Regions from separate parts of the Promicromonospora sp. NPDC052451 genome, predicted to be linked through region 2. Evidence: predicted binding sites of a transcription regulator. Region 2 holds the regulator's gene; the other holds the start of a gene.
The links. The regulator HspR, encoded in region 2, represses chaperone genes until heat shock. The targets are predictions, from matches to a motif close to AAGTTGAGTCNNNNNGACTCAACTT.

Region 1 (11,874 bases), on a different contig from region 2:
CCCCGGTACTTGGCGCCAGCGACCATGCTCGCCAGGTCCAGCGCGACCAGACGCTTGCCCTTGAGGGACTCGGGCACGTCACCGGCGACGATGCGCTGGGCCAGGCCCTCGACGACGGCGGTCTTGCCGACGCCGGGCTCGCCGATGAGCACCGGGTTGTTCTTGGTGCGGCGGCTGAGCACCTGGATCACGCGGCGGATCTCCGAGTCGCGGCCGATCACCGGGTCCAGCTTGCCGTCCCGGGCCTGCTGGGTCAGGTCCGTGCCGTACTGCTCCAGCGCCTTGTACGTGCCCTCCGGGTTGGGGCTGGTGACCCGCCCGGACCCGCGGACGGCGGGCAGCGCCGCGCGCAGGGCGTCGGCGGTGGCCCCGGCGTCGGACAGGATGCGGGCCGCGGACGACTGGCCGGCCGCCAGCGCGATGAGCAGGTGCTCGGTCGAGACGTACTCGTCGCCCAGCCCCTGGGCCTCCTTGCCCGCCAGGTCGAGCACCGTCGCCAGGGCGCGGCTCGCGCTGGGCTGGGCGGTGCTCGCGCCGCTGGCCTGGGGCAGGGCGACGAGCGCCGCGCGCACCTGCTGTCCGATGGCCTGCGCGTTCGCCCCGACCGCGTCGAGCAGCCCTACGGCCACGCCGTTCTCCTGCTGGAGCAGCGAGGCGAGCAGGTGGACCGGCTCGAGCTGCGGGTTGCCGGCGGCGGACGCCGACTGGATCGCGTCGCCGATCGCCTGCTGCGACATGGTCGTGAACTTGGTGTCCATGAAGCCTCCCGGGGCTGATGACGTGGGCAGGGGTCTGTCCAGGGAACCTGATCAAAGTTGAGTCTATTCCACTCAACTTGGATTTTCACTCTAGCGCGTGCCGCCGACACTCGTAGCGTGATCCCATGAACACCCAGGTCATCGTGCTCAACGGCGGCTCCAGCTCCGGCAAGTCCGCGATCGCACGGAGCCTCCAGGCCGTGCTCCCGGGCGCCTGGCTGTCGCTCAGCATCGACACCCTCGTCGACGCGATGCCCGCACGGCTCACGACCGGCGGCGACGGGATCGGCTTCGCGGACGACGGCGGCGTCGACGTCGGGCACGAGTTCATGGCGCTCCAGGACGCCTGGATCACCGGACTGGTCGCCATGGCGCGCGCCGGAGCGCACGTCGTGGTCGACGACGTCTTCCTCGGGGGCGCCGCCTCCCAGCGCCGCTGGCTCGACGCGCTGGGCGACGTGCCGGCGCTCTGGGTCGGTGTGCGGTGCGACCCGGCCGTCGCCGGCCAGCGCGAGGCGGCACGCGGCGACCGGGTGGCGGGCATGGCCGCGAAGCAGGCCGACGTCGTGCACCAGGGTGTCGCCTACGACCTCGAGGTCGACACCACGGGCACCAGCTCCGTGGACTGTGCGCGGACCATCGCCGCGCACCTGAGATCATCACGAGGTGACCGAGCAGACTGACGACTCCCTGACACCCCCTCGCGCCGCCCTCGTCGGGATCGTCGGAGGCTCCTTCTCGGGACTGTTCGGCCTGGGCGGCGGCATCGTCATGGTGCCGCTCCTGACCTCGCTGGGCGGCCTGACGCAGCGCCGGGCCAGCGCCTACTCGCTGGCCGCGATCCTGCCGGCCGCCATCGTCGGGTCCATCCCGTACCTGACGCACCAGGCCGTGGACCTGGTCGCCGCGGGCCTGCTCGTCGTGGGCTCGGTGATCGGCGCGGTCGTGGGTGCGCGCCTGCTCGCCCGGGTGCCGGAGTCGCTGCTGCGCTGGCTGTTCGTCGGCGTGCTGGTCGCCGGGATCGTGCGGTCGCTGCTCGACGGGTTCGGCGAACCCCCGGAGGTGGACACCGCGGAGGGCCTGCCCAGCCTGCTCGACGGCGCCGGCATGGTGGGCCTCGGCCTCGTCATGGGCGTCGCCTCGGGTCTGCTCGGCATCGGCGGCGGCCAGCTCGCCGTGCCGGGCCTGTCGGCGCTGTTCGACTTCGCGCCCGCCCTGGCCAAGGGCACGTCGCTGGTCGCGATGATCCCCACCGCCGTCTCCGGCACCTGGGTCAACGCACGCAACGGCCTGGTGCACCTGAAGACCGCCGCGCTCATCGGCCTGGTGGCCTCGGCCTTCTCGTTCGGCGGCGCCAGCCTGTCGGTGGTGCTGCCCGACCGGGTCGCGTCGGTCGCGTTCGCCGCGCTGCTCGTCTTCGCCCTGATCCAGCAGGTCCGCAAGGCGCTGGAGAGGCGGCCACACTAGACCCCCCCGTCCTTCGAGACCCGACTTTCTCGGCTCCGGACGATGCCAGAGCGAAGAGAGCCGGGTCCCGAGAGCGGCGGCGAGCCGGTCAGTCCGCCCGGCAGGACTGGTCGCGGCGCGGCATCTCGCCGTCGACCAGGTAGGCCGTCCCGGCGTTCAGGGCGCACGCGTTGCCGCCGATGACGTAGACGCCGTGACCGCTGCCGTCCACGCTCACGAGCCGGGCACGCTCGCCGAACTTCTCCCGGGCCAGCTCGGCGCCCAGGTGCGGCGTCGCCGGGTCACGACGGTTCTGCATGATCAGCACGTTGCGCGGCCCCTCGTCGGTGATCCGCACGGGCGGCTCCACCGGCTCGTTCGACCAGAAGGCACACGGCGTGACGTTGGCGGTCGCCGCACCGTACAGCGGGTATCGCTGACGGTCCTCGGCGACGGCCTCGCGGTACGTGTCGACGTTCTCCGACCAGTCGACGTCGTTGCAGGTCACGGCGAGATAGGCGGACCAGGCGTTGGACGCCGGCCACGGCTCGCCGGCCGCCGTCGCCCCGACGCCGACCGTACCCGCACCGACCGGGCCCGCACCGAACCCGATGTCGGGACGGAAGGTCTCGGCCAGCCGCAGGGCGGCCTCGCCGTCGCCGTTCCGGACCGACTGCCAGGTCTGCGCCAGTCCCGCATAGCTCGACTCGCCGTACAGACCGGCGAAGCTGACGAAGCGGAACAGGGTGCCGTCCAGCCCCTCGACCGGGCTCTGGTCCAGCCGCTCGGCGGTCTCGAAGTAGGTGGCCCGCACCTGCGCCGGCGTCCGGCCCAGACCGTACGCGGCGTGCCGCTTCGCCGCCCACCTGGCGAAGTCCGGGAAGGTCTGCTCCGTCCCGAGGCCGAACCTCCGCAACCCCTCACGGTCGAGCGCGGTGTCGCCGACGTTGCTGTCGATGATCACGCGATCCGAGGTCTCCGGGAACAGCGACGCGTAGGCCGCCCCGAGCGCGGAACCGTAGGAGTAGCCCAGGAAGCTGGCCTTGTCCTCGCCGAGCGCCGCCCGGACCCGGTCCAGGTCACGAGCGATGTTCGCCGTGGTGACGTGCTGCATGTGGCCCTCGGTGTCGTTGCGCGCGCACTGCTCGGCCGCCGACCGGGCGACGTCCGCGTTCACCAGCACTGCGGCGTCGTCGACCGCGTAGGGCGGGACGTTGCTGAAGTACGCGTCGTCCATCGTGAACTTGCAGTCCACCGGGGTGGAGTGCCCCACGCCGCGGGTGTCCATGCCGATCAGGTCGTAGGCGTCCAGCACGCTGTCGGGCATGCCCCGGGACTTCAGGACCGCGGGGAAGTCCAGACCCGCGCTCCCCGGGCCGCCCGGGTTCAGGAGGAGGATCCCCCGGCGCTCGGCCGGGTTCGTGCTCGCCAGCCGGGAGATCATGACGTCGATCTGCTCGCCGTCCGGCTCGGCGTAGTCCAGCGGCACCGACACGGTCGCACAGGTCAGCACGTGCGGCTGCGCCTGCGCGACGACGTCGGCGGGGCACTCGCCCCACTCGACCTGCGCCGCGGGCCCGCCCCCGGTCCCGTCCTGGTCCTCGGCGGCGGCGGGCACCGCGGCCGATGCCCCGACCAGCCCGATCGTGAGCAGCAGGGCCAGTCCCCGGCCCAGCTTCCGTCGTCGTTCCATGGTGTCCAGCCTCTCGGCCTCGGCGAGGGCTTCCGCCCCTGTCGAGACCCGACTCCACCCCGTGTGCCTACCACAGGGTCAAGCACCCGCCGGGCGCGTCGGCCGATCACCCCGGGACGGGGACGCACCCCAGCACCGCCGCGCACTCGGCCGCCACCGCCACGGCGACGTCGCGCACCGTGTCGCCGTCGCGCTCCGGGACCACCCGCTGGACCGCGCCCTCGGCGAGCAGGTCGACGGCGCGGACGTGCTGCGCCTCGGCCATCGCCGCCGCGTGCGCCGTGTCCCCGTGCACGATGACGCTCGCGCCCTCGGGCGGCAGCGGCGACAGCCAGGCGTGCTCCGCCGCGATCACGGTCCGCGCGGGCAGCAGCGCGAGCGCCCCGCCGCCGCAGCCCTGACCGAGGATCACCGACAGCGTCGGCACCGTCATCCGGGTCAGCGCCGCCATGCAGCGTGCGATCTCGCCGGCGAGCGCCCCCTCCTCGGCGTCCCGGGAGAGCTCGGCGCCCGGGGTGTCGATCACGGCGACCAGCGGGAGCCGCAGCTCCTCGGCGAGCCCCATCGCGCGCCGGGCCACACGCAGCGCGGCGGGCCCCATGGGGGCGCTCTCGCTCTGTCGCGTCCGGTCCTGGCCGACCACCACGCACGGCTGCCCGTCCAGCCGCGTCAGGGCCACCAGCATGGACTCGTCCCGCTCGCCCTCGTCCGTCCCGGACAGCCGCACGGTGCCCGAGGCCCCGTAGCGCAGCAGGTCCCGCACGCCGACCCGGCCCTCGGCGCGGGTCCGCAGCACGGAGTCCCAGGCGGACGTCGCCGCGGACGGCTCGCCCTGACGACGCGGCAGGGACGGCGGCGACGGTGGGTCGACCAGCACCGCGAGCGCCCGTTCCACCAGCGCGGGCAGGTTCTCGGGGGCGACGACGCCGTCGAGCACGCCCTTGGCGGCGAGGTTCTCGGAGGACTGCACGCCGTCGGGCAGCGCCGTGCCGGTGAGCGCCTCGACGACGCGCGGCCCGAGGAACCCGATGAGCGCGCCGGGTTCGGCGACGGTCAGGTGCGCGAGCGAGCCCCAGGACGCGTACACGCCGCCGGTGGTGGGGTGGCGCAGGTACACGAGGTAGGGCAGGCCGGCGGCGCGGTGGTCCATGACGGCGCGGGAGATCTCGACCATACGGAGGAACGCGGGCGTGCCCTCCTGCATGCGGGTGCCGCCGGACGCCGTGGTGGCCAGCAGGGGCAGCCCCTCGGCCGTCGCACGCCGGACGGCGGCGGTGATCCGCGCGGCGGCCGCCCGGCCGATGGAACCGCCCAGGAACCGGAACTCGTTGACGATCACCACGACAGGCCGGCCGCGCACGCGGCCCCGCCCGGTGAGGACGGACTCGTCGGTGCCCGCCTTCTCGGCGGCCGCGGCCAGCACCGCCCGGTACTCCGCCGGGTGCCCTGCGGTGTCGACCGGCTCGTCCCAGGACTCGAAGCTGTCGTCGTCGAGCACCAGGTCGAGCAGCTCGCGGGCGGACCAGCGGCGGGTCATCAGCCCGCCTCCGGCCTCGGGTCGGCCGCTGCCGACCGGACCGAGGCCCGCTCCGCCAAAGGACGGTCAGGGGTCGGGCCGTCCCCGTCCAGCCAGGCGCGGATCCGCTCGGCGTGCTCGTCCAGCACGGGCGGCGCCCGGTGGTCGCGCCGCGTCACCTCGGCGCCGTCGGCGTCGAAGAACCGCAGCGGCGGCCCGGGGAGGGTGACCGTGCCGAGGCTGGTGTGCTCCACGTCGACGAGCAGGCCCTGGCTGGCCGTCTGCTCCCACGCGTACACCTCGTCGAGGGTGCGCACCCGGCCGGCCGGGATGCCGGCGTCGGACAGCCGGGTGAGCAGCGCGTCGGCGTCGTACCCCGCGAACACGGCCTCGACCGCCTCGATCACCTGGTCTCGGCGGGCCACCCGCTCGGGGTTGCTCCGCAGGCCCTCCGCGTCAGGGTCGAGGCCGAAGGCCAGGCAGAACCTCTGCCACAGCGCCTCGGACCCGACGGCTATCTGGACGGCGCCGTCACGGCAGCGGAACAGACCGTACGGCGCGATGGAAGGGTGGTGGTTGCCCTGCGCTCGCCCCACCTCCCCGGCGACCGTCCACCGGGTGCCCTGGAAGGCGTGCACCCCGGTGACGGCGGCCAGCAGCGACGTGCGCACCACCTGGCCGGCGCCCGTGGTGTGCCGTTCGTGCAGCGCCGCGAGCACCCCGTACGCGCCGTAGATCCCGGCGAGCAGGTCGCCGATCGGCACGCCGACACGCTGCGGGTCGTCCGGACCGGATCCCGTCAGGGACATGAGGCCGGCCTCGCCCTGGGCGATCTGGTCGTACCCGGCGCGGCCGCCCTCGGGCCCGTCGTGACCGAACCCCGTGATCGAGAGCACCACCAGGCGCGGATTGCGCTCCAGGAGCGACTCGACGCCGAGCCCGAGCCGCTCCAGCACGCCGGGCCGAAAGTTCTCCACGAGCACGTCGGCACGGTCGACGAGCGCCAGGAGGGTCGCCCGGCCGGTCTCGTCCTTGAGGTCGAGCGCGATCGACTCCTTGTTCCGGTTCGCCGACAGGAAGTACGTGGACTCGCGCGCGTCCTCCTCGCCGACGAAGGGCGGGCCCCAGCCGCGCGTGTCGTCGCCACGCTCGGGCACCTCGACCTTGATGACGCGGGCGCCGAGGTCGCCCAGCATCATCGTGGCGTGCGGCCCGGCCAGGGCCCGGGAGAGATCGACGACGACGACGTCGGAGAGGGGTCCGGTCATCGTGCTCACCAGCCCGGCAGCACGAGGATGGCCCACACCAGCAGCGGCCCCGCGAGGGTGACGATGACGGCGTAGCCGAGGATCTGCTTGTAGTAGGTCTGCTCGGAGATCGTGTCCGGGCGGTTGGCGAGCATCAGGGCTCCGTTCGTGGAGAAGGGGCTCACGTCGACGATGGTCGAGGAGACGGCGAGGGCCGCGGCCATGGCCCACGGGCTGACCCCGCCCGCGGCGATGAGCGGCACGGCGATCGGGATGATCACCGGCAGCAGCGCGGTGGACGACGCGAACGCCGAGACGATGCCGCCCACGTAGCACAGGACGAGCGCACCGACCGCGACGATGCCGAGGCCCGCGGCCCAGTTGCCGATGTACTCGGGCACGCCGGCCGCGGTGAGGATGGCGGCGTACGTGCTGACGCCCGCCACCAGGAGCACGGTGGGCCAGGCGATCTGCTTGACGGCGTCCTTGTGCTGCTGCGGGGACAGCATGGCCAGCGCGACGGCGGCGGTGATGGACACGAAGCCGATGTTCTGGTCGAACGCGAGGGCGGTGACGGCCACCGCCGCGAAGGCGACGAGGGTGAGCACGTGGTCACGGCGCACGCCGACCCCGCGCGTCGTGGTCGAGACGCCGGCGCCCTGACCGCTGACCGTGACCGAGGCGCCGCCCGTGTGCAGGTCGTCGACCAGGTGCGCGGAGGCCTCGGCCGGATCGACCCGCTCGCGCATGAGCTGGCGGCCGCCGAGCGCGAGGAACAGGACGACGGCCATCGCGATGTTGATGCCGAGCGACGCGAGGAAGACGCCCATCTCGGTGCCCTCGTAGCCGACCTCGGTCATGACCGAGTTGGTGATGGTGCCGTAGATGCTGATCGGGGAGAACCCGCCGCCCTGGGCGCCGTGCACCACGAACATGCCCATCATGAGCGGGTTGATCTTGTACCGGCGGGCGAAGCCGAGCGCGACCGGGCCGATGATGGCGCAGGCGGCGGGGCTGGCCGCGCCGATGGCGGTGAGCAGGGCGGTCACGGCGAACATGACCCAGGGGATCAGTGCGACCCGACCACCGACCGCCTGCACCGCTTTGGACACGATGAGGTCGACGGTGCCGTTGTTCTTGGCGATGGAGAACAGATAGGTGACGCCGATGAGGGTGAGGACGAGATCGGCGCTGATACCGCCCAGCACCTCCTTCTCGTCCATCTGCAGCGCGAAGACTCCGACGAACCAGGCGGCGACGTAGGCGAGCGCGCCCATGTTGATCGGCAGCACCGTCCCGGCCACGAACAACGCGACGAGCGCGATGATCGCGATCCACTCAGGACCCATGACAACTCCTCTTCCCATCGCGGCGGACACCTTTGACCGACGAGGCACGATGGATCAGTGGCCTAGCCAATAGTCCACTGCCGCTTCTGTCAAGTACTCTCGGCTGGTGACCCCGAAGGCTTCGGCCGAGCTGCCGACACCACTGGCCCGCACCCGCCTCTACGAGCAGGTGGCGGAGCAGATCACCGCCTGGATCCAGCAGAACGGGCTGCAGGCCGGGGACCGGCTGCCGCCGGAGCGGGAGCTGGCGGCGCGCCTCGGCGTCAGCCGCGCGACCCTGAGCCAGGCGCTGGTCGCGATGGAGGTCGTGGGCGTGGTCGTGGTGCGCCACGGCGACGGCACCGTCCTGACCGGCAGGCACAGCGAGAGCCGCATCGTGGAGGCCATCCGCGCGCACGCCGACCGGATGCCCGAGATCATCGACATCCGCGACGCGCTGGAGACCAAGATCGCCGCCCTGGCCGCGCAGCGACGCACCGAGGACGACCTGGTCGCGATCGACGCCGCCCTCGACGCGATGGAGCAGTCGATCGAGCACGGCGACCGCGGCGTCGACGCCGACGAGCAGTTCCACGCGGCCGTCACCGCCGCCGCCCACTCCGACCTCCTCGCCCAGACCATGCGCGAGATCGCGAGCCTGATCCGGGAGAGCCGCATCGAGTCCCTGTCGCAGCCGGGCCGGCCACGCAACTCCCTGGCGGGACACCGCGCGATCACCGACGCGATCCGCGCCCGGGACCCCGAGGCCGCCGCCGCGGCGATGCACGCGCACGTCGAGATGGTCAGCGACGTGGCGCTCCTGCGGGAGGACGACCGGTGAGCGGCTGGGAGCACCTGGCCGTCCTGGGTGCCGGGCTCGGCGCGGGCGTGCTGACCTCGACGGTCGGCGTCGCGTCGCTGCTCAGCTTCCCGGTGCTGCTCGCCGTCGGGCTGCCGCCGGTGGTCGCGAACGCGTCGAACACCGTGGGCCTCGTGCCGGGGGCGCTCAGCGGCGCGTTCGGCTACCGCCAGGAGCTGCGCGAGCACCCGCGCGTCACCGTGGTGGTGCTGGTGACCTGCGCGGTCGGCTCGGTGGCCGGTGCCGTGCTGCTCCTGGCGCTCCCGCCGGGCGTCTTCGAGGCCGTCGTGCCCTGGCTGATCCTGCTCTCCTGCCTGCTGGTCGGCGCCCAGCCGTGGATCAGCCGGTGGTTGCGCAGCACCCGCAACGAGCCCGCCCGGCTCCGACACGAGATGTCGCCCGCGACGATGGTGTTCTCCGTGCTCACCGGGACGTACGGCGGCTACTTCGGGGCCGGCGCCGGGGTCATGATAGCCGCGGTGCTCGGCCTGGGCACCGACCTGCCGGTGCGCATCGTCAACGCCCTGAAGACCCTCGCGGTGCTGGCGGCGAACGTCGTGGCGACCGTCATCTTCGTGACGGTCGCCGACCTGGACTGGGTAGCGATCGGGCTGCTCGCGGCTGGGTCGCTGGTGGGCGGGTACGTCGGCGCACGCCTCGGGCGCCGCATGCCGCCGGCGGTGTTCCGCGTGCTCGTGGTGGTCGCCGGCGTGACGACCGCCGTCGTCATGCTGCTCTGACGACTGCCCGCCGCCTCGCACCCCCGGCGACTTGCCGCCGGGCGTACACGCTTTTTGTGCACGACTCTTGTGCACAGAGACTGTGCACGATTATCGTGCACGCATGGCCACTCCCGACGACGACTTCCGTCTCACCCCCGAGGCCGTCAAGGTCCTCGCGCACCCGCTGCGGTCGCGCCTGCTCGGCGCGCTGCGCCGCGGCGGCCCGGCCACGGCGACCACGCTCGCGACGACCCTGAGCACCAACTCGGGCGCCACGAGCTACCACCTGCGCAAGCTGGAGTCCGTGGGCCTCGTCACGGACACGGGCGAGGGAGCCGGCAAGCAGCGCCTCTGGCGGGCCGCCACGAGCTCCCACAGCTGGGAGCGCACCGAGCTGGCGCACGACGAGGACGCCGCCACCGCGCTGGGCTGGCTGGAGCGCGACTACCTGCGCCTGTTCAGCACCGAGTTCGGCCACTGGCTCGACGTGGCCGAGACGTGGCCCGACGACTGGCAGGACGCGACCGGCATGGGCGACACCTGGGTCACCGCCAACCCGGAGCAGCTCCAGGCCCTGCGCGCCGAGCTGCACGACCTCTTCGAGCGGTACCGCGCCACCGAGCCCGGCCCGGGCGCGCGGCGCGTCACCTTCTGGCACGCCCTCTACCCCCTGGAGGCCGACGCCGTCCCCACCACCGAGGACGACGCCGTGCCCGACGGCACCACTCCCGGACAGGAACGCTCATGACCCCGCTGACCCCGGCCCGCGCCCGCCGGATCTTCCTGCTGCTGACGCTGACCCGGTGGTTCCCCGTCGGGCTGGTCGTCACCGTGACCACGCTGCTGCCCATCGAACGAGGCCTGCCGGTCACCCAGACCCTCACGGCGCTGTCGGTCACCGGGCTCACGGTCTTCCTCCTGGAGCTGCCCACCGGCGGTCTCTCCGACGCGCTCGGCCGGCGCCCGCTGCTGGTCGCGGCGGCCGCCATGCAGGTGCTCGCCGCGGTCCTGTTCCTCACGGCGCAGACCTTCTGGGCCTTCGCCCTCGCCGCAGCGGTCACCGGCGTCTTCCGGGCGCTCGACTCCGGGCCGCTGGAGGCCTGGTTCGTCGACACCGTGCACGCGACCGAGCCGGGCGCCGACGTCGACCGGTCCCTCGCCGCGCACAGCACCGTGCTGGGCGGGTCGATCGCCGCCGGCGCGCTGGTCTCGGGCGGGCTCGTCTGGTGGCACCCCTTCGGCGCGTGGTCCGCGCTGGCGCTCCCCTACGCGGTGTACGCCGGGCTCGCGGTGGTGCACCTGGTCGCCGTCGCGCTCCTGGTCCGGGAGGCGCCGCGCCCGCTGACGCCGTCGTCCGCCGCCACCGCGGTGGAGGACGGCGGGGCGGCGGACGACGTGGTGGAGGACGGCGCGGCCGACCCCGGCACGGCGCCGGCGCTGCCGCCGTCGGGCCGCTGGGCCGGAGCGCGCCGCGCCTTGGACTCCGCGCGCGGCGCGCCCGGCGCCGTCCGGGACGGGCTGCGCCTCGCGCGGGACAACCGGGTGCTGCGCTACCTGCTGCTCGTCGAGGTGTTCTGGAGCATCGGGATGGTCGTGTTCGAGACGTTCCAGCCGATCCGCCTGTCCGAGCTGCTGGGCGGCACCGCCGCCGGGGCCGCGGTCTCCGGCCCTGCGGCTGCCGCCGGATGGGCGGTGTTCGCTGCCGGGGCCGCACTGACCGGCCTCGCCACACCCCGCCTCGGCGTGGCGCGCACGGCCATCCTCGCGCGCGTGCTCAACGGGCTCGGGGCGGTGTGGATGGGGCTCGCGCTCGGTCCCGCCGGGCTGATCGCCGCCTACCTGGTGACCTACGGCCTGCACGGTGCCTGCGGACCGGCCTACCAGGCGCTGCTGCACCGGGAGGCGGAGTCGCGGAACCGGTCGACCGTGCTGTCGATGGCCTCGATGCTCGCGTTCGCCGCCTTCTCGGTCGCCGGCCCGACTCTCGGCTGGGTGGCCGACCTGCTCTCGACACAGGCCGCCATGGTGCTGGCCGGGGCGCTGAGCACCCTCGGTGCGCTCTGCTTCCTCCCGGCCCTGCGCCAGGAGCGCCGCCGGGCGGCCGCGCTCGCCGCGCCGGCCGCGGCCTGACCCCTACCCGATACCCCACGTCCCGCACATGGGGACAACTCCCCTCGATCAGGCTTTTCCAGACGGGCAGTGGGCCGTCATGCTGTCCCGGTGACCCCTCCTCGCCGCGTCGGTGCCCTCGCCGCCCTCGCCGTACTGACCCTGACTCTGTCGGGGTGCGTGCGCATGGGCGTGG
Region 2 (11,874 bases):
GACGGTGCGGCACGTGTCCGACGGTGCGTGCGTGAGGTGCTGCTGCAGGTAGCCGGCCCGCAGCGCCTCCTTGGCCCGGTACAGCAGCGCGGAGACGCCGTTCGGGCTGAGCCCCAGCAACGGCGCCACCTGCGCCGGCTTCACGTCGTCGACCAGCACGTACCAGAGCACCTCGCGCCACCGCTCCGGAAGGTCGGCGTACGCCCGGTAGACCACGCTGCGCTCGAAGTCGGCGAGGGCCGGGTCCTCCTCGGACGCCACCCGGCCCAGCACCGACTCGATCTCGTCGTCCGTGCTCGGCCGGGTACGCACGGCGCCGCGCCGCACGTCGAACGCGCGGTGGCGCACCACGGTGTAGAGGTAGGGGCGGAACCCGGTGTCGGGTCCGGCACCACGGCGGAGCATCTCGAAGAGCTTGCTGAAGGCGTCGGCGACGACGTCCTCGGCGTCGGAGGGCGAGACGTACTGGCGGGCGAGCGCTCGCGCGGCGGCCGCGTGACGCTCGTAGAGCACGCCAAAAGCCTCGCGGTTACCCGACCTGACCTGCAGGATCAGTTCCGCGTCGCTCGGGGTCTCCCCGGTACTGCTCTCGACTTGCTTCACGTCCACCCAGACTCTCGGCCGTGTCCTGCCCAAGACTATAGAGCCACAGCGCGAATCCCAGGGGCTGAAAAATACAAATCGCCCACAGCCTCCGGGTGAAGTGTGCTACTCCGACCCCGAAGGTGCGTCATGATGTATCCCCGTGAGGGTCCCTTCATCATGAGCGAGTCACAGCAGGAGGCGCGGGTGCGAATTCACGACCTGCGCGAGCGGTGGCGCGCCACGAGCCTCGCCTCGGTCTGGATCCGGCCGAACGACTGGGACCACCCCGCCGCAGAGGCACTGGCCGAGGCCCTGGCCGAGGGCCGGGGCGTGATCGCGCCCGCCGAGCGGCTGGGCGCGGCCCGGGCGGCTGTCGGTGCCGGGATCACCGAGGCGCTGGACGACGTGGCGTGCCTCTACGCCGCGTTCGGCCGGCCGACGGACGTGGGCGCGCTGCGCGCCGCGGCGATCGGCTGGGTCGGTGAACGCGAGCGGGTCCCCTACCAGATCGCCACGCGCGACCCGTCGACAGGACTGCCGACCGGCGAGTACCTGGGCGAGCGGCTGCGCGAGACGTACGGCGCGGCCCAGCGCTCGGGCACCACGGCCGGGAGCACGCACTGCCTGCTCGTGCTCGACGTGGGCCTGGACAACCTCGACACCTGGCAGCGGCTGGCACGCTCCGCGGCCATCGGCCGCACGCTGCACCAGGTCTTCGGCGAGGGCCACCCCATGGCCGCGATCGGGGACGGCACCTTCGTGGTGCTCTGCGAGCGCGGCCCCTCGACCGCCGAGCTGGGCCAGTCGCTCCGCCGTGTCGTGGAGCGCAACGCCGAGGTGCTCGGCCTCACCACCGAGGTGCGGCGGCCCACCCGGGTCTGGGTGGAGCGTCTGCCCGGGACGCACGACGACGCACTGCTCCTGCTGGACCACCTGGCTCGCTGAGCCCGCGGCGCCCCGGCGTCCCACGAACCAGCGCAGGGCGCCCGCTCGACGGAGAGCGGGCGCCCTGTCGCTCGTGCGGACTCAGCGCTCCTGGAAGGTCAGGCAGTCGGCGTGGCCCGGGTCCTCGGGACCGGCACCCACCCGGATCGACGGCGCGCCGCACTCCAGGTTGTCGTTGTGCAGGCACTCGCCGCGCTGGCAGGCACCGACGTGGGCGATGACCTTCTCCAGACCACCCTTCGTGCTCAGCGGGATGAACGTGGCGCACGAGGCGTCCCCCGTGTGACCGCCGATCGTGACGGCGCCCGCGTGGCAGCCGTGGTCGTGGTTGTAGCCGCAGCCGTCGATCGAGCACTCGACGACCTCGGGCATCTCCATCAGCGTGCTCATCTGTTCTCTCCTCGCCTGCCGTGCTTGACCTCCGGAATACCTCGATCGTATTCCAGAAATGCAGGAGGCGGAGAGCAAGGAATGCCTTACCTATCTGCCGGTACGCATTTCCATTAAGGAAAGAATGGCATTGCTGAAATCGTCCGTCATTCCTCGCGGCGGTGCGTCGGCCGCCAGAGCACGACGGCGCCGCCGCCGACCCCGCGGTGCTCGAGGTCGACCCGCATCGCCGTGCTGCGGACCCGCTGCCCGCGCTGCACGACGACGACGTCACCGGCGGACGGCCCGGCGGCGAACACCCGGCCCTCCTCCTGGACGCGCATGAGCAGGTCGCTGAGGCGTTCCTCCAGGACCGAGACGTGCGCCTCCAGGTCGAGGATGCGCTTGATGCCGGCCAGGTTGATGCCCTCGACCTGCGCGAGCCGCTGCACCTGGAGCAGGCGTGACACGTCCCGCCGTGAGTACCGGCGGCCGCGCCCGCGCGTGCGCCGCGGCACCACGAGACCGAGCCGGTCGTACTGCCGCAGAGTCTGCGGGTGCATCCCCGCGAGCTCCGCGGCCTTGGAGACGGTGAGCACCGGTGCGTCGTCGTCGATCATGTGCCCTCCCTGTCTCGTCACCGCCGGTCCGGCGTCCCGGCAGATTAGCCGAGACCGGCGCGGCGGGGCACCTGCCCCACCGCGCCGGGTGTCATTCGGCCGCGCGCCGGGCGAGCCCCGCGCGCACGTCCTCGCCGTCGCTCTCGGCAGCGAAGGACTCCAGCGCCTCCCTGGCCTTCTTGCTGAGCTTCTGCGGCACGGCCACCTGCACGCCCACGAGCAGGTCGCCCGTCGCGCTCGCGCTGCGCACCCCGCGCCCCTTGATCCGGAGCACTCGGCCCGACGGCGTTCCCGCGGGCACCTTGAGCCGCACGGTCGACCCGTCGAGGGTCGGCACGTCCAGCGTGGTGCCGAGCGCCGCTTCTGCGAACGTGACCGGCACCGTCATCCGCAGGTTGTGCCCGTCCAGCGTCCAGACCGGGTGGGGCGCCACGTGCACGGTGACCACCAGGTCGCCGGCCGGGCCCCCGTTGGTCCCGGGCTGGCCCTTGCCCCGCAGACGGATCTTCTTGCCGTCGTTGATCCCCGCGGGGATCCGGGCGTGGATGGTGCGGCCGCCCACCTCGAGGTCCGCGGTCGTGCCCTCCACGGCCGCCCGGAACGGCAGCGTGACCTGTGCCGCGATGTCGGCCCCCGGGCTCGGCGCGGTGAACCCGGCCGGCCCCGTGGACGCGTAGCCGGACCTGCCGCCGAACATCGAGCCGAGGATGTCCTCGAAGCCCGCGGTGCCCGCCCCGCCCTGGGAGTAGCGCACCCGCGGGCCGCCCCGGCCCTGGCCACCGCCGAACATCGCGCCCATGATGTCCTCGAAGCCGCCCGCCCCGGCGCCGCCGGGGCCTGCGGAGAACCGCGCACCGCCGGCCATGGCGCGCACGGCGTCGTACTGCCGGCGCTGTTCCGGGTCCGACAGGACCGCGTAGGCCTCGCCGATCTCCTTGAACTTGGACTCGGCTGCGGCGTTCCCCTGGTTCTGGTCGGGGTGGTACTGGCGCGCGAGCTTGCGGTAGGCCTTCTTGACGGCCGCGTCGTCGGCGTCCTTGGACACGCCCAGCACGGCGTAGAAGTCCTTCTCCATCCAGTCCTGACCGGTCATGGCACCTCCTTCCGCACTGTGCTCCCGGAGCCGGGCACGCCGTCAGGGCGTGCCCGGCTCCGGGAGACGAGACCTACTCCGGTCCGACGACACCCACGCGCGCCGCCCGGACCACCTTCTCGCCGATCCGGTACCCGGGCTCGACCACGAGGTTCACCGTGGTGGCCGACGCGTCGGCGTCGGTCGAGTGCATGAGCGCCTCGTGCACGGTGGGGTCGAACTCCTCGCCCACCTTGCCGAACCGCTCGACGCCGAACTTCTGCAGGCTCTGGTCGATCTTCTCCGCGATCGCGGCCATGGGCCCGTCCAGCTCGCCGTGCTGCTTGGCACGCTCGATGTCGTCGAGCACCGGCAGCAGGGCGCTCAGCACGTCCTGCACGCCCCGGTCCCGCGCGGCCTCCTGGTCGCGCAGCGCCCGGTTGCGGTAGTTCGTGAAGCTGGCCCGCTCGCGCTGCAGCGCGTCCAGGTGCTCGGCTGCCTCGGCCTTGGCCTTCAGCACCTCGGCGGCCTCGCCGGCGTCACCGGAGGGCTCGAAGTCGAGCCCCGCCAGCGGGTCGTCCGACGCGCCCTCCTGGCCGGCGGCCTCGCCCGGCTGGTCCGCCGGGGCGGACTCCTCCGGGGTCTCCGCGCCCGCCGCAGCAGGCTCGCCCGGCGTGGCCGGGCGCGCCTCGTCGCCGGAGCTGTCGACCTTGCGCTTGTCCGTGAACTGGAAGGGGTGCTCCCCCGAGCCCTCGGGCTCGGGGGTCCCCTGCGGGTTCTCCTCGGTCACTTGCGCTCGTCCTCGTCGTCCACGATCTCGGCGTCGACGACGTCCTCGTCGGGGGCGGACTGCGCGTTCGCCGCCTGCGGGCCGCCCTGAGCGCCCTGCGCCGCGGGCTGCTCGGCCGAGTACAGCGCCTCGCCGATCTTCTGCGAGGACGCGCCGAGCTTCTCGTACGACGTCTTCACGGCCTCGGCGTCCTCGCCCTCCAGCGCGGACTTGACCGCGGCGATGTCCGCCTCGACCTCGGTGACGACCTCGGCCGGGAGCTTGTCGCGGTTGTCCGCGATCTGCTTCTCCATGGAGTACGCGAAGGCCTCGGCCTGGTTGCGGGTGTCCGCCTCCTCGCGCCGCTTCTTGTCCTCCTCGGCGTGCGCCTCGGCGTCCTTGACCATGCGGTCGATGTCGTCCTTGGGCAGGGCCGAACCGCCGGTGATCTTCATCGACTGCTCCATGCCCGTGCCGCGGTCCTTGGCGGACACGTGCACGATGCCGTTCGCGTCGATGTCGAACGTGACCTCGATCTGCGGCACGCCGCGCGGGGCCGGGGCGATGCCGGTGAGCTCGAAGACGCCCAGCGGCTTGTTGTCCCGGGTGAACTCGCGCTCGCCCTGGAAGACCTGGATGGCCACGGACGGCTGGTTGTCGTCGGCCGTCGAGAAGACCTCGCTGCGCTTGGTCGGGATGGCCGTGTTGCGCTCGATGAGCTTGGTCATCACGCCACCCTTGGTCTCGATGCCGAGGGACAGCGGCGTGACGTCGATCAGCAGCACGTCCTTGCGGTCACCGGAGATGACACCGGCCTGCAGCGCGGCGCCGACGGCCACGACCTCGTCCGGGTTCACGCCCTTGTTGGGCTCGCGGCCCCCGGTGAGCTCCTTGACGACGTCGGTCACGGCGGGCATGCGGGTGGAACCACCCACGAGCACGACGTGGTCGATGTCCGACACGGAGATGCCGGCGTCGCGGATCACCGCGTGGAACGGCGCCTTGGTGCGGTCGATGAGGTCCTGCGTCATCTGCTGGAACTGAGCGCGCGTGAGCTTCTCGTCCAGGTGGATGGGGCCGTTCTCGCTCATCGACAGGTACTGCATCGAGATGTTGGTGCTCGTCGCGGACGAGAGCTCCTTCTTGGCCTGCTCGGCGGCCTCACGGAGGCGCTGCAGCGCGATCTTGTCCTTGGACAGGTCGACGCCCGAGGAGTTCTTCACCTGCTTGATCAGGTGGTCGACGATGCGGGCGTCCCAGTCGTCGCCGCCGAGGCGGTTGTCACCGGAGGTGGCGCGCACCTGGATGGTCGAGAAGTCGTCCTCGTCCTTGCCCACCTCGAGCAGGGAGACGTCGAACGTACCGCCACCGAGGTCGAAGACGAGGATGAGCTCGTCCTCCTTGCCCTTGTCCAGGCCGTACGCGAGCGCGGCGGCGGTGGGCTCGTTGACGATGCGCTGCACGTTGAGGCCGGCGATCTGCCCGGCGTCCTTCGTCGCCTGGCGCTCGGCGTCGTTGAAGTACGCCGGGACGGTGATCACGGCGTCCGTGACGGGCTCGCCCAGGTACTCCTCGGCGTCGCGCTTGAGCTTGCCCAGGATGCGGGCCGAGATCTCCTGCGGCGTGTAGTTCTTGCCGTCGATGTCCACGGTCCAGTCGGTGCCCATGTGGCGCTTGACCGAGGAGATCGTGCGGTCCACGTTGGTGACGGCCTGACGCTTGGCGACCTCACCGACCAGGACCTCGCCAGTCTTGGAGAACGCGACCACCGACGGGGTGGTCCGCGAGCCCTCCGCGTTGGCGATGACGGTGGGCTCGCCACCCTCGAGAACCGACACCACCGAGTTGGTGGTGCCGAGGTCGATACCTACTGCGCGTGCCATGTTGCCTGCCTTCCTCGACAGATTGAGCCTTCTGCACTCAACTTTAGGTCGGGGTCCGACGGGAAGCAAGCTCGCCGCCGCAAAGTTGAGTCCACCTCACTCAACCTCCCCGACCGCCGAAAAGTTCCCACGGCGCTGCCGGGCGTCACTATCGTGTCGTCATGCCCTTCGAGACCCCCCTCGCCGACGGCGTCACGCTGCGCGAGCTGACCAAGGACGACGCCGTCGCGGTCGCCCACGCCTACATCCGCAACCGGGAGCACCTGGCGCCGTGGGACCCGGCCCGGCCCGAGGAGTTCTGGACCGAGCAGTGGCACAAGGACCGGCTGTGGGTCCAGGTGCTCGCCAACACCAACGGGAACGCGCTGTACACAGTGCTCGAGGCGCCGGACGGCGAGATCGTGGGCCGGCTCAACCTCACCGACATCGTGCGCGGCGCCTTCGAGAACGGGCACATCGGCTACTGGATCGACGCGCGGTACACGGGGCGGGGCCTGATGACGGGCGCCCTGGAGGCCCTCGCGGCCCACGCCCGGGACGGTCTCGGCCTGCACCGCCTGCAGGCGGCCACCCTGCCGCACAACACGGCCTCGCAGGCGGTGCTGAAGCGGGTCGGCTTCGAGAAGATCGGCTACGCGCCGAGCTACCTGAAGATCGCGGGCGACTGGCAGGACCACGTCGTGTTCCAGCTGATCCTGCACGACTGAGGGCTGTTTTCACCCCCGTCAACAGGCGCGACGCCTTGACCTGCGGTACACAGGGGTGCACGACCGAGGCCGCGGGGGTGGGGCGTCGGACGCGTACCCCGCGGGCCAGCCCGCGGGGTGGCTGATGCCCGGGGACCCGGGCCCCGACCGGGGGGAGACCACCATGGCAAGCATCCACGGAAGCTCGTTGTCGATCGCGCTCCTGACAGCTCTGCTCGATCCCGAAGAGGACGGCCTGAAGTCACCACACGTCCAGGACCTGCTCCAGGAGGCGCTCGAGACGCGCGAGGACGCGCGCGACGTGATCGTCGCCCTGCTCGCCTCGTCCGGGTCGATGCTGCGGCAGATCAGCCACCACAACGACCAGGACCCCCTGGAGTCCCTGCAGAAGGTGGCCCTGGGCTTCCAGCGCAAGGTGGTCCAGCTCCCCAGCTGAGTCAGCCGTCCGCGACGGCCTCCGCGTCACGCAGGACGCGCAGCACGTTGCCGCTGCACAGCCGGCCGAGGTCGACGTCCGACCAGCCCCGCTCCGCGAGCGCCGCGAGCAGGCGGGGGTAGCCGGTCACGTCCTCGAGGCCCTCGGGGAGGCTGGGCGTGCCGTCGTAGTCGCCGCCGAGCCCGACGTGCTCGATGCCGGCCACCTCGCGGACGTGCTCGACGTGCGCCACGACGTCGGACAGCGTGGTGCGCGGCTGGGGGTGCTCCGCCTGCCACCGGGCGACGAACGGCTCGAAGGCGCCGATGTCGGCGCTCCGGATGCCCTCCGCCGCCGCGGCCTGCGCACCCTCGGCACGCCACGCGGCCACGGCGGGCGACACGAACTGCGGCACGAACGTCACCATGCAGACGCCGCCGTTGGTCGCCAGGGTGCCGAGCACGTCGTCGGGCACGTTGCGGGGCACGTCGCAGACGGCGCGGGCGCTGGAGTGGCTGAAGATCACCGGGGCCTGCGTGACGCGCAGCGCGTGGCGCATGGTGCCCGCGGAGGTGTGCGAGAGGTCGACGAGCATGCCGATCCGGTTCATCTCGCGCACCACGTCCTCGCCGAACGCCGAGAGGCCGCCCAGCACCTCCTCGTCGGTGGCGGAGTCCGCCCAGGGCACGTTGTCGTTGTGCGTGAGCGTCATGTAGCGCACCCCGAGCGTGTGGAGCATGCGCAGGACGGCGAGGGAGCCGTCGACGGAGTGGCCGCCCTCGGCACCCATGAGGGAGGCGATGCGGCCCTCGCTCCACGCCTGCTCGACGTCGGCGGCGGTCAGGGCGAGCCGGAGCGTGTCCGGGTACCGCTCGACGAGGCGGTGCACGCAGTCGATCTGTTCGAGGGTGGCGGTGACGGCGGCCCCGCCCTGGAGCGTCGACGGCACGTACACCGACCAGAACTGGGCGCCGACGCCACCCTCGCGCAGGCGCGGCAGGTCGGTGTGGGTCGTCGTGAGCCGCCGGCCGACGTCGACGGCGTCGAGGTCGTAGAAGGACTGCTCGCGCAGCTCCCACGGAAGGTCGTTGTGCCCGTCCCAGACGGGGTGCTTCTCGAGGAGCGCGGAGATGCGGTCGGCGGTCGTCATGCGGACGACGCTACCGCCCGCCGGCCAGGGGACGTGTCAGACGTACAGGCCACCGGCGTGGCCCGTACGTCTGACACGACGGGGGGTCAGCTCACGCGGTACCAGTAGCAGCCGGCGGTCTCGAAGCCCTTGGCCGTCGACGGCATGGTGATGGTCGTGGCCTCGTCCACCATGCGGTGCCCCGCCAGGTTGGACCGGTTCGCCAGGCCCGTGAACTCCTTGATGAACGCGTAGTAGCAGGTCTCGCCGGCCGCGGCCGGCCCGGGCGTCACGTAGGTGCCGCGTTCGAGCTGGTCACCGAGCACGTACACGCCGTCCTTCGGCGTCGTGTTCCGCGGGGTGACCATGCCCGGGTAGTGGCGCACCCAGGTGCCGCAGTCCATCGACCGGAACGAGCCGTCCGTCGACTTCGCGGTGGCGACGCGCTGCCCGGAGCCCCAGTCCGCGCCGAGCACCACGTCGGCGTCGTTCAGGCGCTCCCAGACGCAGTCCTTCGTGTTCTTGGCCACGTAGGTGGCGGCCGGTACGCCGTAGCCGCCCACGTACCACCACTCGTCCGCGGGCACCGTGTCGGCGGGCTGGTAGACCGGCACCGAGGTGCTGCTCTTGTCCGTCGTGGCGTAGCCCGACTTGCGGCCGGTCACCACGACCGACAGCCGCTTGCCCACGTACGCGCCGGCGATCCGGTACGTCGTCCCCGTGGCGCCCGCGATCGGCACGCCGTTCGAGTACCACTGGTAGGTGACGTACGCGCCGGGCCGCCAGGTGCCCGCGGTGACCCGCACGGTGGACCCCACCCGTGCGGTGCCCGTGATCCGCGGCGTCGGCACGGAGGAGAACCGGGTGCCGATGGCCCGCTGGGTCGAGGTGACGGTCTTGGTCGTGTAGCTGGTGCGCTTGCGCGTCACCGAGACCGAGAGGGTGCGGCCCTTCCAGGTCGACGGGATCCGGTAGGAGGAACCGGTGGCACCGCTGATCGCCCGGCCGTCGACCCGCCACTGGTAGGTGGTGGTGGCGGCCGACGGCGAGGACGGCGGCGCCGACACCGTGACGGTGCCGCCCGGGGCGGGCGATCCGACGAGGCGCGGGCGGGCCTGCGTGAACACCCCGTAGCCGACGGTCTTGGCCGCGCTCGTCCGGGCGGCGCCGTCGTACCCGCGGCGGGAGCCGGTGATGGTCACGGTGAGCTGCTTGCCGCGGTCGGCGGCGCGCGGCGTGAAGGTGAACTTCGTGGCGCCGGAGATCGCGGTCCCGTTGACCTTCCACTGGTAGGTGAACCGCGTGCCGGACGTCCAGGTGCCGGACAGCGCCCGCAGCGTGCTGCCCACGCGGACGGTCCCGCTGATCGTCGGGGCGGCCGCCTTGATCGCGGTCTTCTGGACGACGGGCGTCGGCGCGCTGGTCACGGCCGTGGGGATGTAGCCGTCCGCCGTGCCGACGACGGTCACGGAGAGCGCCGCGCCGGCGTCCCGGCCCTTGGGCGTGTAGGTGGCCCCGGTCGCCCCGGAGATCATCGCGCCCGGCCGGCCGTCGGCGGGGTCGAGGTCACGGCGCCACTGGTAGCTGAGCGTCGCGGCAGGGGTCCACGTACCGACCGTGGCGGTCAGGGGCGTACCCACCTCGTAGGCGTCGCCGGAGACCGTCGGCGCGGGGGTGTCGGTGAACGACTCCTCCTGCGCCAGCTCGTACGCGGCGAGCACGTCGAGCTTGCCCTCGCCCCACACGTTGTTGTCGTCGGCGGTCCCGCCGCAGGCCGTGTTGTTCACGTCGTGCGCCGCGCCGTCGAGGATCGCGCGGGTCCGGGGCACGTCGCCCACGAGGGCGGGCACCGCGTCCCACAGCAGCGCGACGGCGCCCGAGACGTGCGGGGCGGCCATGGACGTGCCGGACCACCGCTCGTACCCGTTGCCGGGGACGGCCGACAGGACGTCGACGCCGGGCGCGGCGATGTCGGGCTTCACGGCGCCGCCCTGGCCGGGGCCCCGCGAGGAGAAGGCGGCGATGCTGCCCGCCGACGAGAACGCGCCGACCGAGTAGGACGCCTGGCGCGCCCCGGGGCTGCCCGAGGACTCGCAGCCCCACTCGCCGTCGTTCCCGTTGGACCAGGTGCTGAAGATGCCGGACGCCTCCCAGGCGGTGATGACGTCCTCCATGAACGGGTCGTTCGTGCGGGACATGCCCCACGAGTTGTTCACGATGTGCGGCCGCTTGCTCGGGTCGGCCGCGCTGCCGTCGGCGCGGGTCGGTGCCAGCATCCACTCACCGGCCGCGACCAGCCAGGAGTCGAGGCAGGCGTCGGCGCAGCCGTTCGCCGCGATCCACCGCGCGCCCGGGGCCACGCCGATGCTCGTGGTGCCGTTGCCGGTGCCGACCATGGTGCCCATCGTGTGGGTGCCGTGGCCGTGGTCGTCCCGGGGCGTGGTGGCGCCCACGTGGGCGGCGTCGAACCAGTTGTAGTTGCTGGTGGTCGTCGCGCCCCGGTACTGCGCGGACAGCGCAGGGTGGGAGCGGCTCACGCCGGTGTCCAGGCCGGCCACGACGATGCCCTCGCCGGTGAAGCCCTGGTTCCACATGTCGTCGGCGTTGATGGCCCTGATGCCGTAGGTCGGGGTGCCCGCCGCGGCCGTGGTCGCGGCCTGCGTCGTCTCCGGCTCCTCGACGGCGTGCTGCGTCGTGGCCCGCACCTCGGCGACCTCGGGCGCGCCGGCGAGCTCGACCGCCTGGTCGAGCGAACCGTCCTCGACCAGGATCGCGTTGGTCGCCCAGTACGACGTGTACTCGGTACCGGAGCGCTCCAGGGCGGCGATCGTGCGCGACTGGGCGGACTCGGCCGCGGCGGTGAGCGTGTCGTACACGTACTGGCCACGCTCGGCCCAGCTCGTGATGCCTGCGGCGGCCGACAGGTCGGGCGCGTCGTCGAACCGCAGCCAGAAGTCGGTGGTGCCGCGGGTCGCGAAGGCCTTCGCGGCGGCGGGGGCGATCTTGTCGGCCGGGTCGACGGCGCCGGGCGAGACCCGGCCGGCGGCGGTGCCGGACGTGTCGGCGGCGTCCGCGCCGCCGCGGGGTGCGTCCCCGGGAGCGGCCGGCGGAACGGGGGCGGGGTCCGGTACGGCGACCGCCGTGCCGGGTGCCGCCAGGAGCGCCAGGGCGGTGGCCGTGGCCAGGGTCCTGGACAGGCGTCGGGTGCGTGGATGCATGGATACTCCAGGCTGGGGCGCCCGGGTTCCGGGCGCACTGGACCTGCGCGCGGCAGGGGATATGCCGTGAACGTAGCGCCCCGGATCAGGCGAAACTCCGAAAACGGAGAGAAATCACCCGGGCATTTCTCAGGATTCGCGGCGGCCGCGCAGCCGGTCGAT

Region 1: clpB (ATP-dependent chaperone ClpB) is a predicted target of HspR. The motif match lies at 813-837, and genes of this name have one in related genera.

The regions. Positions count from the first base shown of each region.
Region 1 covers NZ_JBIUAP010000001.1:486,383-498,256, reverse strand. The annotation lists gene clpB (ATP-dependent chaperone ClpB) at 1-758, opposite strand, end outside; gene cpt (chloramphenicol phosphotransferase CPT) at 884-1,441, shown strand; gene ACIG47_RS02130 (sulfite exporter TauE/SafE family protein) at 1,425-2,225, shown strand; gene ACIG47_RS02125 (alpha/beta hydrolase) at 2,314-3,897, opposite strand; gene ACIG47_RS02120 (carboxyl transferase domain-containing protein) at 4,004-5,434, opposite strand; gene ACIG47_RS02115 (CaiB/BaiF CoA transferase family protein) at 5,434-6,681, opposite strand; gene ACIG47_RS02110 (SLC13 family permease) at 6,687-8,009, opposite strand; gene ACIG47_RS02105 (FadR/GntR family transcriptional regulator) at 8,113-8,829, shown strand; gene ACIG47_RS02100 (sulfite exporter TauE/SafE family protein) at 8,826-9,587, shown strand; gene ACIG47_RS02095 (winged helix-turn-helix domain-containing protein) at 9,691-10,317, shown strand; gene ACIG47_RS02090 (MFS transporter) at 10,314-11,699, shown strand; gene ACIG47_RS02085 (LppM family (lipo)protein) at 11,790-11,874, shown strand, end outside.
Region 2 covers NZ_JBIUAP010000009.1:39,139-51,012, reverse strand. The annotation lists gene ACIG47_RS16740 (sigma-70 family RNA polymerase sigma factor) at 1-513, opposite strand, end outside; gene ACIG47_RS16735 (hypothetical protein) at 763-1,530, shown strand; gene ACIG47_RS16730 (DUF1540 domain-containing protein) at 1,612-1,920, opposite strand; gene ACIG47_RS16725 (heat shock protein transcriptional repressor HspR) at 2,067-2,519, opposite strand; gene ACIG47_RS16720 (DnaJ C-terminal domain-containing protein) at 2,611-3,612, opposite strand; gene grpE (nucleotide exchange factor GrpE) at 3,686-4,381, opposite strand; gene dnaK (molecular chaperone DnaK) at 4,378-6,243, opposite strand; gene ACIG47_RS16705 (GNAT family N-acetyltransferase) at 6,405-6,950, shown strand; gene ACIG47_RS16700 (hypothetical protein) at 7,114-7,386, shown strand; gene ACIG47_RS16695 (dipeptidase) at 7,388-8,515, opposite strand; gene ACIG47_RS16690 (S8 family serine peptidase) at 8,602-11,712, opposite strand; gene ACIG47_RS16685 (RNA-binding S4 domain-containing protein) at 11,842-11,874, opposite strand, start outside.